One region of the Kitasatospora sp. NPDC059722 genome, then DNA from elsewhere that is predicted to be linked to it. Evidence: predicted binding sites of a transcription regulator. Region 1 holds the regulator's gene; the other holds the start of a gene.

Region 1 (8,433 bases):
CCAGGCGGTCACCAACGTCGACCGCACCATCCGCTCGGTCAAGCGCCACATGGGCACCGGGTGGAAGATCAACCTGGACGGCAAGGACTTCAACCCCCAGCAGATCAGCGCCTTCATCCTGCAGAAGCTGAAGCGGGACGCGGAGGCCTACCTGGGCGAGACCGTCACCGACGCGGTCATCACCGTCCCGGCGTACTTCTCGGACTCCGAGCGCCAGGCCACCAAGGAGGCCGGTGAGATCGCGGGCCTCAACGTCCTGCGCATCGTCAACGAGCCGACCGCGGCCGCCCTGGCCTACGGCCTGGACAAGGACGACCAGACCATCCTGGTCTTCGACCTCGGCGGCGGCACCTTCGACGTCTCCCTGCTGGAGATCGGCGACGGGGTCGTCGAGGTGAAGGCCACCAACGGTGACAACCACCTCGGTGGCGACGACTGGGACCAGAAGGTCGTCGACCACCTGGTCAAGGTCTTCCAGTCCGGCCACGGGGTCGACCTGTCCAAGGACAAGATGGCCCTGCAGCGTCTGCGCGAGGCCGCCGAGAAGGCCAAGATCGAGCTGTCCTCGTCCTCCGAGACCTCGATCAACCTGCCCTACATCACAGCCTCCGCCGAGGGCCCGCTGCACCTGGACGAGAAGCTCACCCGCGCCCAGTTCCAGCAGCTGACCTCCGACCTGCTGGAGCGCTGCAAGATCCCGTTCCACAACGTGATCAAGGACGCCGGCATCTCGCTCGCCGAGATCGACCACGTCGTCCTCGTCGGCGGCTCGACCCGCATGCCGGCCGTCGCCGAGCTCGTCAAGGAGCTGACCGGCGGCAAGGACGCCAACAAGGGCGTCAACCCGGACGAGGTCGTCGCCATCGGCGCCTCGCTCCAGGCCGGTGTCCTCAAGGGCGAGGTCAAGGACGTCCTGCTGCTCGACGTCACCCCGCTGTCCCTCGGCATCGAGACCAAGGGCGGCATCATGACCAAGCTGATCGAGCGCAACACCACGATCCCGACCAAGCGCTCCGAGATCTTCACCACGGCCGAGGACAACCAGCCGTCCGTGCAGATCCAGGTCTACCAGGGCGAGCGCGAGATCGCCGCGTACAACAAGAAGCTCGGCATGTTCGAGCTGACCGGCCTCCCGCCGGCGCCGCGCGGCCTGCCGCAGATCGAGGTCACCTTCGACATCGACGCCAACGGCATCATGCACGTCGCCGCCAAGGACCTCGGCACCGGCAAGGAGCAGAAGATGACCGTCACCGGCGGCTCCTCGCTGCCGAAGGACGAGGTCGACCGCATGCGCCGCGAGGCCGAGCAGTACGCCGAGGACGACCACAAGCGCCGCGAGGCCGTCGAGACCCGCAACTCCGCCGAGCAGCTCGTCTACTCGACCGAGAAGTTCATCGCGGACAACACCGACAAGCTCCCGGCCGACGTCAAGACCGAGGTCGAGACCGCCATCGGCGAGCTCAAGGAGGCCCTGAAGGGCGAGGACATCGCGAAGATCCGCGAGGCCTCGGAGAAGGTCTCCACCACCGCGCAGAAGCTCGGCCAGGCCCTCTACGCCAACGCCGACGCCGCCGGTGCCGCCGCCGGGGACTCCGCCGCCCAGGGCAAGGACGACGACGTCGTCGACGCCGAGATCGTGGACGACGAGAAGCACGACAAGCCCAAGGGCGGCGCGGCATGACGGACAAGACGCAGGGCGGCAAGCCCGGCGACGACTCCGCCGCCGAGGAGGCCGTGATCAAGGCCGCCGAGGAGGCCGCCGCGGCCGGCTCCGGCGACGCGTCGGACGAGCTGGCCGCCGCCAAGCGCGAGGCCACCGAGCGCACCGCGGACCTCCAGCGCCTCCAGGCCGAGTACCAGAACTACCGCAAGCGGGTCGAGCGCGACCGGCTCACGGTCCGCGAGATCGCGGTCTCCAACATCCTGGAGTCCCTGATCCCGGTCCTGGACGACATCGGCCGCGCCCGCGAGCACGGCGAGGTCACCGGCGGCTTCAAGTCCGTCGCCGACTCCCTGGAGACGGTCGTCGCCAAGCTCGGCCTCCAGCAGTTCGGCAAGGAGGGCGAGCCCTTCGACCCGACCATGCACGAGGCGCTGATGCACAGCTACTCCTCGGACGTCACCGAGGACACCTGCGTGCAGATCCTCCAGCCCGGCTACCGGATCGGCGAGCGGATCATCCGCCCGGCGATGGTCGCGGTCGCGGAGCCCCAGCCGGGCACCCAGACCACGGCCGGGCCGGACACCGACACCGCCAAGTCCGAGAAGTCGGACAAGGCCGACGGTGGCAAGGACAGCTGACGACCTGTGACGGGCGCACGCCCGTCCCAGCAGATGAACCAGTGCGCTGCGGAGTCGTACGCCGGTCAGTACGGCGATCGGCTCCGCAGCGCACTGTCGGCAACAGGCCCGCGCGGCCGGGCTGTTGACAACGCAGTGCCGCGGGCTGTTGACAAGGCAGTGACGATGGACATCGGGAGGTGGCGCAAGCCATGAGTGGCAAGGACTTTGTCGAGAAGGACTATTACAAGGTCCTCGGCGTGCCCAAGGACGCCACCGCCACCGAGATCAAGAAGACCTACCGGAAGCTGGCGCGCGAGTTCCACCCGGACGCCAACAAGGGCGACGCCAAGGCCGAGGAGCGCTTCAAGGACATCTCCGAGGCGTACGACGTCCTGTCCGACGAGAAGCGCCGCAAGGAGTACGACGAGGCCCGCAGCCTCTTCGCCAACGGCGGCTTCCGCGCCGGCGGGCCCGGCACCGGCAACTACAGCTTCGACTTCGGCGACCTCTTCAGCGGCACCCAGGGCGGCAGCGGCGGCATCGGCGACGTCTTCGGCGGCCTCTTCAACCGCGGCGGCCGACAGGCCCAGCCCCGGCGCGGCGCCGACGTCGAGACCGAGGTCACCCTCTCCTTCGAGGAGGCCGTCGACGGCGCGACCGTCCCGCTGCGGATGACCAGCCAGGCCCCCTGCCGCGTCTGCAACGGCACCGGCGCCAAGTCCGGCACCACCCCGCGGGTCTGCCCGACCTGCGTCGGCGCCGGCACCGTCAGCCGGGGCCAGGGCGCGTTCGCGCTCTCCGAGCCCTGCAAGGACTGCAAGGGCCGCGGCATGATCGTCGACGACCCCTGCACCGACTGCCACGGCAGCGGCCGGGCCAGCTCCGCCCGCACCATGCAGGTCCGCATCCCGGCCGGCGTCCAGGACGCCCAGCGCATCCGGCTCAAGGGCAAGGGCGCCCAGGGCGAACGCGGCGGCCAGCCCGGCGACCTCTACGTCACCGTGCACGTCGACGCCCACCCCGTCTTCGGCCGCAAGGGCGACAACCTCACCGTGACCGTCCCGGTCACCTTCCCCGAGGCGGCGCTCGGCGGCACCATCGAGGTGCCCACACTCGGCGGCCCCGCCGTGAAGCTCAAGCTGCCCCCGGGCAGTGCCAACGGCCTCACCATGCGGGCCCGCGGCAAGGGCGCCACCCGCAAGGACGGCACCCGCGGCGACCTCCTCGTCACCGTCGAGGTCGTGGTGCCGCAGCACGTCACCGGCGACGCGCTGTCCGCCCTGGAGCAGTACCGCGAGGCCACCGCCTCCGACGACCCGCGAGCCGCCCTGTTCCGGGCGGCGAAGGGAGCGTGACGACCAGATGTCCCCGATGACCCCGATGACCCCCGACGGCCCGATTGGCCCGATCGGCCCGGGCCTCGGCGAAGGCCTGCCCGGCGACGGCCGCCGCCCCCGGCGCGCCGCGGCCCCGCCCCAGTACGTGCTCACCGAGGACACCCCGGTGTACGTGATCTCGGTGGCCGCCGAACTCTCCGGCCTGCACCCGCAGACCCTGCGCCAGTACGACCGCCTCGGCCTGGTCTGCCCCGACCGCACCGCCGGCCGCGGCCGCCGCTACTCGGCCCGCGACATCCAGCAGCTGCGCGAGGTCCAGCGGCTCTCGCAGGACGAGGGCATCAACCTGGCCGGCATCAAGCGGATCATCGAGCTGGAGAACCAGGTCACCGCCCTCCAGTCGCGCATCGCCGAACTCGCGGACTCCCTGGAGGGCGCCGCCACCGCCCTCCAGCAGCGCGAAGCCGCCGTCCACGCCTCCTACCGCCGCGACCTCGTCCCGTACCAGCCCCCGACCCCCCAGTCGAGCGCCCTGGTCGTCTGGCGCCCGAAGCGCTGACTCGGCTGAACACCCAGCCCGGCCGCCGGTTCCCTCCTGTTCGGGGGGTGCCGGCGGCTTACTTGTGGTGAGAGGGTGCCAATCGAAGCGTCACTCCGCAATGGTGGAACAATGCCCGGTTCCGGATCCCGCGCCGGGATCTAGGATCACCGATGGGGCTCGAGTGCAGCCATAGGGCAGGTTCGGTCGTCAAGAAGGAGTCGTGAATGAACGGGAGGAACGACGCCATTCCGGGTGTCGGTGCACCGGGCACTCTCTCCACCGGAGCGCACGACCTCTACCTCGCGGCAATCCGGGCGCACGGTCGGATAGCCCGCAGTGAAATCGAGGAGCACGACTACAGCCACCTCAGCGAGCTGTTGGACATCGGTCTCCTCACTCCCGACATGGATGATCCGCAGATTCTGGTCGCGGTCGATCCACAACAGCTCGCCACCGGGCTGAGCGCCCTCTGGCAACGCCAGGCACTCGCGCTGCTGTCCCGCGCGATAGCCGTCCCCGGCGACCTTCAGGGTCTCGCGGACGCGTTTCACCGTCCGGAACCGTCCGGCGGAATTATCGAGTACGTCCGCGGCAAGGCACTGATCAGCCAACGGATCAACCACGCCGTGACCACTGCGAAAGAGGAGATACTCGCGGCCCAGCCGGGCGGCCCGCGGCCGCCGGACGTTCTGTCCCGCGTGCTCGACGACGACCTGGCCGACCTCGAACGCGGTATTGCGGTGCGGACCATCTACCATCCGAGCACCAGGTACCACGCCCCCACCCGGGACTACGTCGCGAAGATCACCGAGGCCGGCGGGCGGTTCCGCACCCTCGACGAGCCGTACACCAGGCTGATCATCGTGGACCGGCAGCTGGCCGTCATCCCGGTCGCGGAGGACCTCAATCTGGCGGCCTTCATCCACGACCCCGCCGTCATCCACTTCCTCGTCCACGAGGTGTTCGAGCGCAACTGGAACCGCGGACTGGACTTCACCGGTGGACGAACCGTGCCGCAACAGGTCGTGTCACGGATGCGCCAGACCATCATCGACCTCCTGCTCGAAGGCACGAACCACAGAGTCATCGCCCGCCGCCTCGGCATCAGCGAACGCACCCTCGCCCGCCATCTGGCCGAGATGCGGGAGGACTACAACGTCGAATCGCTGTTCCAACTCGGTTGGGCGCTGGCGCGTTCGTCACAAGAGACCGACGAATCGCCATGCCTCCCCGCCGCTTCCGGCAGCGCATAACGATTCGTCAGTCTCATTCTGTCATGTCCACTGGTGCTCGCCGTCCAAAGCGGTACCCGACGCCTGATTCGAAGTCGCACTAACATCGACCCCAAGCCCGACATGATTGACATGGGCAGATCCATCGGCATCATGGCCGGTGACAAGCAGTCCGAAGCCCAGCACGGTAAGGACGCCCGCAGATATCGCTACCGCAGCCGTCTTGGCGACCTGACGCAGACGAGACACGCGCACACCCCAATCCTCTTCAGTGGCCTGTCAGTCGAATGAACAGGCGGCAGACAATCAAACGCTCAGATCGTGCCACACGCCCTATCTGACTGTCACCGTCGCGCCCAGGCGGAAGAGGGTGTCATCTCTCTGCCATGCAGACGGATGCCACCGTGCATCGGTGGACTGCCGACCCTGCTCGATGGACGATCAACTGACGTCCTCACGCCACGCTGCCAAGATCCTCCCTCTCGGCAGTCGCGCCAGGACAAGCGTCGAAATAGTGATAAACCCGTCCGATTTCCCCCCGTTCCAATCTCCAAGCCAAGCGTCGGCGGCGAGCAACCGAGTGCCAATGCCTTCCCCCGGAGTCGACATGACCGAGCCCTACCTGCGTCACCACGACAGCCAGGCCACCGAAGGCCGGCGTGCACGTGTGTTTCTGGCCGCACCGCTGATGCGGCTGACCGGGCCCGCGGACAGCGTGGTGACGCTCGCCAGCCGGACGCGGCTGACCACGCTGCGCACCACGCTCCTCCGCAGCGGGGCCGCCGTGTACAGCGCGCACCACAGCGACGCCTGGACCGTCGCCGGGCGGGCGCCGGAGCCGCGGGTTCCGTCGGACTTCCGGGCGCTGCAGTCGGCGGACCTGGTGTTCGCCTACGTCGGCGCCCCGCTGTCGGCCGGGGTGAGCCTGGAGCTGGGCTGGGCCTCCGCGCTGCGCAAGCCGATCGTCCTCCTCGTCGACGAGGCCATCACGCACAACCCGCTGATCGCCACCATCGAGCAGGTCGCCCCCGTCCTGCCGCTGGTCTTCGACGACACCTGGTCGCAGGAGGCGCTCAACCACACCGTGGAGACGGCGCTCGACTGGGCCGGCATGGCGCTGTCGCTGCGCGAGGGCTTCTGGACCGCCCCCGGCGAGCAGTTCAACGTCCCCCGTCAGCAGCCCCCCGTGGCCGGCCGGGCCGGCTTCTGGCCGTCGGGCGCCGCCACCGGCTGACCCGCGGTCATCCACCGGACTCCCCCGTCCGGGATCCCCGCATCTGCTGGCCCGGCTGGAACAGCGTCTCCGCGTCGTACAGCTCACGCAGCCGGGCGATGTGACCGGCCACGGTCCGCTCGCTCGACCCCATGCGGCCCGCGATCGCCCGCTGCGTGAGCCCCTGCGCCAGCAGGCGGCCGCCGTCCCGCGGGATCGCGCGGTAGAGCGCGCGGGCGGACTCGTCCGGGAGGGCTTCGGACAGGGTCGGGTCACCCATCGGCGTCGCCCTTCAGTTGCCAGCCGAGTTGGAAGAGGGTCCGGGCGCCGTAGCGCTCGCGCAGGCGGGCGAGGTGGCCGGCGACGGTGCGTTCGCTGAGGCCGAGGCGGGTGGCGACGGCGCGCTGGGTGAGGCCCTTGCTCAGCAGCGTGGTGACCCGGTCGGCGGTGCGGCCGGGGGCGGCGCTCGACCAGTCGGTGACGTCGGCCCTGGCCCAGTCGCGTTCGAAGACGGCGACCAGGGCGGCGACGGCGGCGGGCTCGGTGATGAAGGCGGCGACGTCGTGGCCGGGGTGGACGGAGACGACGGCGGTCCGCCGGTCGACGACGAGCATCCGCTGGAACGGCTCGTTCAGGACCCGGACCAGCGAGCCGTGCCGGGTCACCTCCTTCGCGTAGGCGATCACGTGGGGCTGCCGGCGGACGACGGGCTGGTAGAGCGTCCGGATCCGGCGGCCGCTGGTCAGCAGCGCGACGTCCTGGTGGAGCGCGAGTTCGAGGGTGACCGGCTGCCGGGTGCCGGGCTGGGCGGTGAGCACTTCCTCGCCGCACTCGGACAGGACCCGGGAGAGCCGCAGGCGGATGGCGTCCTGGCCCTTGACGTACGCGGCCTCGCCCGTGGGGGAGGCCGCCCGGGGTGCGGCGTCGTAGGCGTGGGAGAGCGGGCCGAGGGCGGCCGGGAGCCGTTCGGCGTGGACGAGCAACCGGGTGGCACGGGTGCGCAGTTCGGTGCCGAGGCGGTCGCCGACGGAGCGCGGGTCGACGGCCGTGTAGCCGGTGGCCGTCGGGGCGAGCAGGCCGCGGGCGACGAGGACCGCGAGGGTGGGGCGGTCCGCGGGGGCGAGGTCGTCGGGGCGCAGGTGTCCGCCGTGGCGGACCGCGGTGAGGTAGAGCGCCCGCTCGGCGGCTGTCGGCTCATCCGCCCACCTCTCCCCCGGCCTTGGCGGCCGGGAGGTACCCCCACCGCTCGGCAGGGGCGTTCGCCCATGCGCATCCTTTGAAACGTGAGCTCGCTGAGCTCGCTCATCGGTCATCGCGGGAGCCTCGCATCAGCCAGCCGAGCTGGAAGAGGGTCTGGGCGCCGTAGCGGTCGCGCAGGCGGGAGATGTGGGCGGCGACGGTGCGTTCGCTGAGGCCGAGGCGGGTGGCGACGGCGCGCTGGGTGAGGCCGCGGGCGAGCAGGCGGCCGACCCGGTCGGGGGTGCTGCGGGCGGGGCCGTGGCCGAGGGCGGCGGCGGCCTCGGTGGTGTCGGCGCGGGCCCAGTCCCGCTCGAACGCGCCGACCAGGAAGGTGATGGCGGCGGGGTCGGTGATGAAGGCGGCGGTGCTGTTGTCCTCGCTGGCGGAGATCACGGCGACGGTGCGGTCGAAGACGATGAGCCGCTGGAAGGGCTCGTCGAGGACGCGGATGAGCGAGCCGTGCCGGGTGACCTCGTCGGCGTAGGCGAGGGCGGACTGGTCGGCGAACGCGACCGGCTGGTAGATGGTGCGCAGCGAGCAGCCGCGCTGCAGGAGTTGGACGTCCTGGAGCCGGGCGACCTGGAGCGT
Region 2 (8,433 bases), on a different contig from region 1:
CCGGCGCGGCGGGGGCGGGCGCGGCGGCCGGAGCAGCAGCGGGCGCGGGGGCAGCGGCAGGGGTCGGCGTGGGGCCGGCCTGGGTCGCGGCCTGGGTCACTGGGGTCACCTCGGAACCGGGCTTGTAGTCGGCGAAAAAGTCCCACCAGGCTCGGTCGACCGAGTTCGGGTCCTGGAGGTACTGCTGGTAGATCTCATCGACGAGCCACTCATTGGGACCGAAGCCAGTGGAGCTAGCCGAGCTGTTGGGGGTTTCTTGGGACTGTGGCGACACGGCGGCAACCGCCCTCTTCCGCTTCCTTTTGGGATGTTTGGACAGCGGGGATTAAGGCTACGCCCCTGACCAGTGATCGCGCAGTCCCCGGGGGGCAGGCGTCGTCCAGATCACAGTCCTGACCTGCAGATTGGCCGAAAATGTGCGTTAGAAACGCGCATCTGAGGGGAACCGACCAGGCCCGATCGCCCCGCAAATCGGGATGAAAACGGACAAAGGCCAGGTCGAATCTTCGAACGATCTTCGTGTACGTCTGTGTCGGATCTGTGACACAAACCCCACTGCGCACCCTCGGGAGCCCTTCGGGACCTCCCTTGGGGGATCGCACGAGACGATCATGCGGGCCGGCCGCCGCGGGTCAGCGCGGGCCGGGCAGCCGGACCTCGATCCGGCAGCCGCGCGGGGACTCCGCGACCGCGATCCGCCCGCCGTGCAGGTCCACCGCCCAGCGGGCGATGGCCAGGCCGAGGCCGGTGCCGCCGTCGGAGCCCGGCCCCTGGGCGGTGGCCGTGCCGCTGCGGCTGAACCGCTCGAACACCCGGTTGCGGTCGGCCGGCGGGATGCCGGGCCCTTCGTCCTCGACCTCCAGCAGCAGGCCGCCGGGCTCGCCGTCGGGCCGTGCGCGCACCGTCACGGTGCCGCCGGGCGGGGAGTGCTTGCAGGCGTTGTCGACCAGGTTGGCGACCACCTGGTGGAGGCGTTCCGGGTCCGCGACGCCGGTCAGGCCGGCCGGGCTGACCTCCAGCGCGAGCCGGACGTCCCCGCGCCGGGAGAAGGCCCCGCCCGCCGTCGCGCCGTCCACGGTGACGCCGCGCAGCACGCCGTCGAGGAACTCGCGCACTTCGAAGGGGCGGGCGTCGAGGTCGACCACGCCGTCGTCGATCTTGGAGAGGTCGAGCAGGTGGGTGACCAGGCGGCCGAGCCGCTCGGTCTGCTCCAGGGCGGCTCCGAGGGTCGCCGGGTTGGGCTGCACCACGCCGTCCACCACGTTCTCCAGCACGGCGCGCAGCGCGGCGATGGGCGTGCGCAGCTCGTGCGAGACGTTGGCGACCAGTTCGCGCCGGTGGCGGTCGGCGGCCTCCAGGTCGGCGGCCATCTGGTTGAAGGTGGCGGCCAGCTCGCCGATCTCGTCGCGCGAGCTCACCTCGACCCGGCGGCTGTAGTCGCCGGAGGCCATCGCGCGGGCGGCCGCGGTCATCTCGCGCAGCGGGGCGGTGAGCCCGTGCGCGAGGAACTGCATGAAGAGCAGCGACGCGATCATCGAGAAGATCATGATGATGCGGATCTGCGTCTCGGACTTCATCGCCACGACGACCATGCCGCTGGCGAGGAAGACGGAGACGATCACGAGCAGCGCGAGCTTGCCCTTGATCGACCGGACGGGGTCGAGCGGCCGGATGTCGGCCCAGACCCGGCGGGCGGCGCGGGCGGCGAGGGTCTGCGACCGGGTGCCGGCGGCGTCGCCGTTGCGTTGCTGTGGAAAGGTCATTGGTCCCTGTGGTCCCCCGCATGGGTACGGCGGTTCGGGACACGGGCCCCCCGGAGGCCCGATGCCCGAGGCGCCGCTAGGAGAGCGGGGCCTCCAGCGCGTAGCCGACACCGTGGACGGTGCGGATCCAGCTGGCGCCGATCTTCCGGCGCAGCGCCTTGACGTGGCTGTCGACGGTGCGGGTGCCGGACGCGTCGGTCCAGTCCCACACCTCGGCCAGCAGCTGCTCGCGGGTGAGCACGGCGCGCGGCTGGGCGGCCAGGCAGGCGAGCAGGTCGAACTCGGTCGGCGTCAGGTGGACGTCGCCCGAGGCGAGCCGCACCCGGCGCTGCACGTGGTCGATCTCCAGCTCGCCGAAGCGCAGCGAGCCGAGCGCGGGCGTGCGGGCGGCCTGCTGGGCGCGCTCGACGCGGCGCAGCAGCACGTTGACCCGGGCGGCCAGTTCGCGCATGGAGAAGGGCTTGGTCATGTAGTCGTCGGCACCGACGCCGAGGCCGACCAGCAGGTCCGTCTCGTCGTCGCGCGCGGTCAGCATCAGCACCGGCACCGGTCGCTGGGCCTGGATCCGGCGGCACACTTCGAGGCCGTCGAATCCGGGCAGCATGATGTCGAGGACGACCAGGTCCGGCTGCCAGGTGTGGAAGCCGTCGACCGCGCCGGGGCCGTCGTGGGCCACGGCGACCTTGAAGCCCTCCGCGCCCAGCCGGGCCGCGATCGACTCCGCGATCGTGGGCTCGTCCTCCACCACCAGCACTCTGCGCTGGCTGCTCACCGTGCCGCCGCTGTTGCTGTTGTCCTGCTGAATTTCTGTCACGGTCACGCCACCGCCCCCAGGGCTGCGGGCCGGCCACCTGTGGGGATGGCGGGGCTCCGCTTCGTAGTCTTGTTCCGTCGTGGACTGTGTGCCGGGTCCGCCGTCCCGTCGCGTGCGCGGATCGGAGGGCGGAGGTCGGCCACCCGCTTCTCCCGCGCACTTCGCAGCGTACGGACAGCGGCTGCCTCCCGGCAGGTGGACCGGACGTTTCCGGCCCGTTGGGCCGGTTCCGGCCCGCTCTCGGACCCACTCACGAGTGGGCACGGGCCGATACCTTACCCGGCGTTTTTTCACTGCGTAACGGTACGTATGCAGTCGAGTTGACGCCAAGTCGCCGGTCAGGGCCGTTACTGACGGGTCAAACGGAAGTAGGTCTGGACCAATGCCGGAATCCGGCCGGTCGGCCGGTTCCCCGGTCTTCACGGGCTTTTCTCAGCTGGTTCTCAGAACCTCGACGTAACGTGATCACGACAACGCCCCGCGGGAGGGATTGCGGGCGCGCGCCGGTACGTTGGTTCCCCCGGGCGGGAGCCGGGGACCGGTTGCTGCGGGCGTGGAGCGGAGGCGGCATGGCTGGACTGCGGCGCGGTGGCGGACCGGCGGGACCGCGCCCGGGGCCGTGCCCGCCGTGGGCCGGACCGCCGTACGGGATGCTCCGGCTCGGGCTGCGCACCGGGGTGGCCGAGTGGCTGCTGGCCCGGGTGCCGACGCCCCGGCGCAACCCTTTCGCCCTCGGATATCTCGCCGTGGTGGGCGCCACCACGACCTTTGCCGAACTCGCGGATCCGGATCTCGTCCTGCGGCTGCAGGAGGCCTCCAGTTCGGACGGCCACAATCTTTTGCACCACCCTTTGCGGGCGCTGCTGCTCAGTGGTTTCTGGGTGGCCGGCTCGGTGTGGATGCCGTACCTCTGGGGATTCGCCTTCACCGTCGCGCCGCTGGAGCGCCGGGTCGGTTCCCGGCGGGCGGCGGCGGTCTTCGCGATCGGGCACGTGACGGCCACGCTGCTGTCCCAGGCGGTGGTGATCACCGCCGTGGAGACCGGGCACCTGGAGTCCGCGGCGATGGACTACCTGGACATCGGGGTCAGCTACGGCGTGCTGGTCAGTCTCGGCGCGCTCGCCGGGCTGCTCTCCTGGCGCGGGCGGCTGCTGGCGCTGGGCGGCGCGGCGGCGCTGATCGCCGAGCAGATCGTCACCGAGAACGACCTGGTCACCGCGGTGGGCCACCCGGTGGCGGTGCTGACCGGCGTGGCGCTGTGGCGCTGGCTGCGCCACGGCCCCCGGCGCGGGCCGCGCCCGCTGCGCGCGGAGCTTCCGGAGGCCGGTCCCGGGCCGGCCGCGGCCGCCGGCGGCGCCCCGGTCTTGGACGTCCGTTAACTCGTTCGGGGGTTTTTGACGACCTTCCCGCCGCCTCCGCCTGGACCCCTTTTCCGTTCGCTCACGGCGAACAAAGCTCGGGGAACATCCGGCGCCCCCGAAGCCTTAGTCAGGTCGACTCAAGTTCGCTGACTGGGGAGAGATCATGGCATCGACGTCCGCACCGCTCACCCTGCCCGTGCTGCCGCTCGACGACGAGGTCGTCCTGCCGGGCATGGTCGTCCCGCTGGACCTGAAGGACACCGAGGTGCGCGCCGCGGTGGAGGCCGCCCGCGCGGCGGCCGGCGGCGCCGACAAGCCGCAGGTCCTGCTGGTCCCCCGGGTGGACGGCTCGTACGCGGCGGTCGGCACGCTGGCCGCCGTCGAGCAGGTCGGCCGGCTGGCCGACGGCCCCCACGCGATCGGGCAGCCGGCGGCGCTGGTGCGCGCCGTGCGGCGGGTCCGGATCGGGGCCGGCACCACCGGCCCCGGCGCCGCCCTCTGGGTCGAGACCACGCCGTTCCGGGAGTCCTCGGTCGGCATGCCGGTGGCCGGCCGGGCCGCCGAGCTGGTCAAGGAGTACAAGGCGCTGTCCACCCAGTGGCTGCGCAGGCGCGGCGCCTGGCAGATCGTCGACCGGGTGGACCGGATCGAGGGCGTCGGCGAGCTCGCCGACAACATCGGCTACGCGCCCTTCGCCACCGCCGAGCAGAAGCTCAAGGTGCTGCTGGAGGCCGACCAGGTCGCCCGCCTGGAGTACGCGCTGGCGCTACTGCGCGACCACCTCGCCGAGGAGGAGGTCAACGACACGATCCGCAAGGACGTCGAGGAGGGCGTGGCCAAGCAGCAGAAGGAGTTCCTGCTCCGCCGCCAGCTGGAGGCCGTCCGCAAGGAGCTGGCCGAGCTCAACGGCGACCCGGCCGACGAGGAGGGCGACTACCGTGCCCGCGTCGAGGCGGCCGACCTGCCCGCGGGCGTCCGCGAGGCCGCGCTGAAGGAGGTCGACAAGCTGGAGCGCGCGTCCGACCAGTCGCCCGAGGGCTCGTGGATCCGCACCTGGCTGGACACCGTCCTGGAGCTGCCGTGGAACGAGCGCACCGAGGACGCGTACGACATCACCGGCGCCCGCGCGGTGCTGGACGCCGACCACGCCGGCCTCGGCGACGTGAAGGACCGCATCGTCGAGTACCTCGCGGTGCGCAAGCGCCGTTCCGAGCAGGGGCTCGGGCTGGTCGGCGGCCGCCGGGGAGGCGCGGTGCTGGCCCTGGTCGGGCCGCCCGGCGTCGGCAAGACCTCGCTCGGGGAGTCGGTGGCCCGCGCGATGGGCCGCACGTTCGTCCGGGTCGCGCTCGGCGGCGTCCGGGACGAGGCCGAGATCCGCGGCCACCGGCGCACCTACGTCGGCGCGCTGCCCGGCCGCCTGGTGCGGGCGATCAAGGAGGCCGGCTCGATGAACCCGGTCGTCCTGCTCGACGAGATCGACAAGGTCGGCTCCGACTACCGGGGGGACCCGGCCGCCGCCCTGCTGGAGGTGCTGGACCCGGCGCAGAACCACACCTTCAGGGACCACTACCTGGAGGTCGAGCTCGACCTCTCCGACGTCGTCTTCCTCGCCACCGCCAACGTGCTGGAGGCCATCCCCGAGCCGCTGCTCGACCGGATGGAGCTCGTCCGGCTCGACGGCTACACCGAGGACGAGAAGGTCGTCATCGCCCGCGACCACCTGCTCCCGCGCCAGCTGGAGCGGGCCGGGCTCGGCAGCGGACAGGTCGGCGTCGAGGAGGCGGCGCTGCGCAGGCTCGCCGGGGAGTACACCCGGGAGGCCGGCGTGCGGAACCTGGAGCGCTCGATCGCCCGGGTGCTGCGCAAGATCGCCGCGCAGGCCGAGCTCGGCGAGCGCGAGCTGCCCGCCGTGATCGGCGCGGACGACCTGCGCGCCCTGATCGGCCGCCCGCACCACGTGCCGGAGGCCGCCCAGGAGCCGGCCGAGCGGCGCACCGCCGTCCCCGGCGTGGCGACCGGCCTCGCGGTCACCGGCGCCGGCGGCGACGTCCTCTACATCGAGGCCTCGCTCGCCGACGCCGAGACGGGCGGCACCGGGCTGACCCTGACCGGGCAGCTGGGCGACGTCATGAAGGAGTCCGCGCACATCGCGCTCTCCTTCCTGCGCTCGCGCGGCGCCGAGCTGGAGCTGCCGGTCACCTCGCTGCGTGACCGCGGCGTGCACCTGCACGTCCCGGCCGGGGCCGTCCCCAAGGACGGGCCGAGCGCCGGCATCACCATGACCACCGCGCTCGCCTCGCTGCTCTCCGGCCGCAAGGTGCGCACGGACGTGGCGATGACGGGCGAGGTGTCGCTGACCGGACGGGTGCTGCCGATCGGCGGGGTGAAGCAGAAGCTGCTCGCCGCCGACCGGGCCGGGATCACCACGGTGATCATCCCCAAGCGCAACGAGGCCGATCTGGACGACGTCCCGGCCGAGGTGCTGGAGCGGCTCACCGTGCACCCGGTGGCGGACGTCCGCGAGGTGCTCAAGCTGGCCCTGGAGCCGGCCGAGGTGCTCGTCGCCGCCGCCTGACGCAGGAGACCAGGGCCCGGGGGGGGGGGGGCGGCGGGCCCCGCCCCCCCCCCCCCCCCCCCGGGCCCCTGCCCGCAGGGTGAGACGGTCTTGTGAGACGGGTCGTCAGTAAGGGAGGCTGGCCGGGTGAATCGCCACGCGCACCTGAGCCGTCGACTGGACGTCGACCTCGCCCGCGCGTGCTCGGCGATCTGTCACCGCGTCCGTTGAGCGCGGTGTTCCACCCGACGCCCCCGCCGGGAACCCCCACCGGGTGGCCGCACCGCCATGCGCCCACGCCTGCCCGCTCACCCGATGGGACACCCTCCATGCGCTTCGCGCTGCCCTCCCGCGTCGCCGCCGCCCTCGCGGCCGCGGCCCTGCTCGCCCTCGCGGTCCCGGCCCGTGCCGCCACGCCGTTCGGACCGCTGCCGCCGCACAACCCGTACGCGGGCCCCGACGGCACCGCCACCATGCACGGCGACACCGGCTCCTCGGACACCACCCGGCTGCCCGGGCCGCCGGCCGGCCCGCTCACCTCGCACCGCACGGCCCTGCAGTCCGCCTGCCCGACCGTGCTGGTCGGCTACGACGGCTTCCCGGTCGCGCTCTGCACCACGATCCTCGGGCGCACCCCGACCGTCCACCTGCTGGACCCGGACGACGGCGAGTCCCTCGCCGAACTCCCGCTCGCCAAGGGCTCGTTGCTCGGCGGCGTGTACGCCTACCTGGACGACCGGGACCGCCTGGTCGCCGTCGACGGCCACGGCGACCTGCTGCGGATCGGCCACCACCGCAGCGCCGACGGCGACTGGGAGCTCACGGTGGACAGCCGCCTCCCGCTGGCCGGCGCCGTCCCGGCCGGCGACGCCGTCGTCGGCATCTCGCCGGACTGGCAGGGCCGGGTCTGGTTCGCCACCGGCGGCGGGGTCGTCGGCACCGCGGACGAGCGCACCGGCGCCGTCCGCGGCCTCGCCCTCCCCGCCGGGGAACGGATCGCCAACTCGATCTCCACCGCCCCCGCCGGCACCCTCGTCGCCACCACCCACGCCACCTACCTGCTCACCGCCGGAGCCGACGGCACCCCGCGGACCGCCGGGCGCCAGGCGTACGACCGCGGGCCAGGCCGCAAGCCCGGCCAGCTCAGCTGGGGCACCGGCTCCACCCCGACCTTCTTCGGCCCGCGCACCGGCACCGACTACACGACCATCGTCGACAACGCCGCGCCGACCGTGCACCTGCTGGTCTACCGCACCTCCGACGGCTCGCCGGTCTGCTCGGTGCCGGTGCTCAGGGCCGGCGGCAGCGGCAGCGAGAACTCCCCGATCGGCGCCGGGAACAGCGTCTTCATCAGCAGCACCAACGGCTACCCGTACCCCGCGCTGCCCGCCGAGGCCGGGCCGAGCGTGCCCGCCTCCGCCGACTTCCGCGGCGGCTTCAGCCGGGTCGACGTGCGGCCCGACGGCTCCGGCTGCGACCTGGTCTGGGACACCACCGTGCGCTCCGCCGCCGTCCCGCGGCTCTCCACCGGCGACGGGCTGATCCACACCGTCCTGCGCAAGCCGCTGATCCCCGGCAGCACCGCCACGACGGTCCTCGACCCCTATTACTACGCCGAGATCGACCCGGCCACCGGCGCCGTCGGGCGCACCCGGTTCCTGGGGGCCGGCTTCCTCTTCGACACGCTCCAGATGGTGGGCTCGATCGCCCCCGGCGGAGTGGTCTACCAGGGCACGACCACCGGCGTCCTGAGGATTTCCGCCGAGTGACGAGGGGGACGGCGGACCGCGTGCGAGACTGCGAGGATGCCGTCCCCCACTCAGCGCGTCCTGGCCCGGGTGCCGGCGAGGCTGCGCCCGTTCCTGGTGCGCCACCGCAGGCTGGTGAAGTTCCTGCTGGTCGGCGGCGGCTGCTTCGCGCTCACCACGGTGATCGACTTCG

What was found. Region 1 encodes HspR, which represses chaperone genes until heat shock. Its sites were predicted from a motif close to TTGAGNNNNNNNNNCTCAA; they were not measured.
Region 2: the regulator HspR is predicted to act here: its motif matches at 4,061-4,079, upstream of lon (endopeptidase La).

The regions. Positions count from the first base shown of each region.
Region 1 is NZ_JBHWGD010000056.1:6,131-14,563, forward strand. It holds gene dnaK (molecular chaperone DnaK) at 1-1,681, shown strand, start outside; gene grpE (nucleotide exchange factor GrpE) at 1,678-2,301, shown strand; gene dnaJ (molecular chaperone DnaJ) at 2,493-3,638, shown strand; gene ACFV4F_RS29500 (heat shock protein transcriptional repressor HspR) at 3,664-4,179, shown strand; gene ACFV4F_RS29505 (helix-turn-helix domain-containing protein) at 4,386-5,414, shown strand; gene ACFV4F_RS29510 (hypothetical protein) at 6,001-6,627, shown strand; gene ACFV4F_RS29515 (hypothetical protein) at 6,635-6,886, opposite strand; gene ACFV4F_RS29520 (LuxR family transcriptional regulator) at 6,879-7,919, opposite strand; gene ACFV4F_RS29525 (LuxR C-terminal-related transcriptional regulator) at 7,909-8,433, opposite strand, start outside.
Region 2 is NZ_JBHWGD010000114.1:11,492-19,924, reverse strand. It holds partial or broken gene ACFV4F_RS38050 (hypothetical protein) at 1-274, opposite strand, end outside; gene ACFV4F_RS38045 (sensor histidine kinase) at 633-1,763, opposite strand; gene ACFV4F_RS38040 (response regulator transcription factor) at 1,840-2,577, opposite strand; gene ACFV4F_RS38035 (rhomboid-like protein) at 3,147-3,956, shown strand; gene lon (endopeptidase La) at 4,102-6,513, shown strand; gene ACFV4F_RS38025 (hypothetical protein) at 6,822-8,261, shown strand; gene ACFV4F_RS38020 (GtrA family protein) at 8,298-8,433, shown strand, end outside.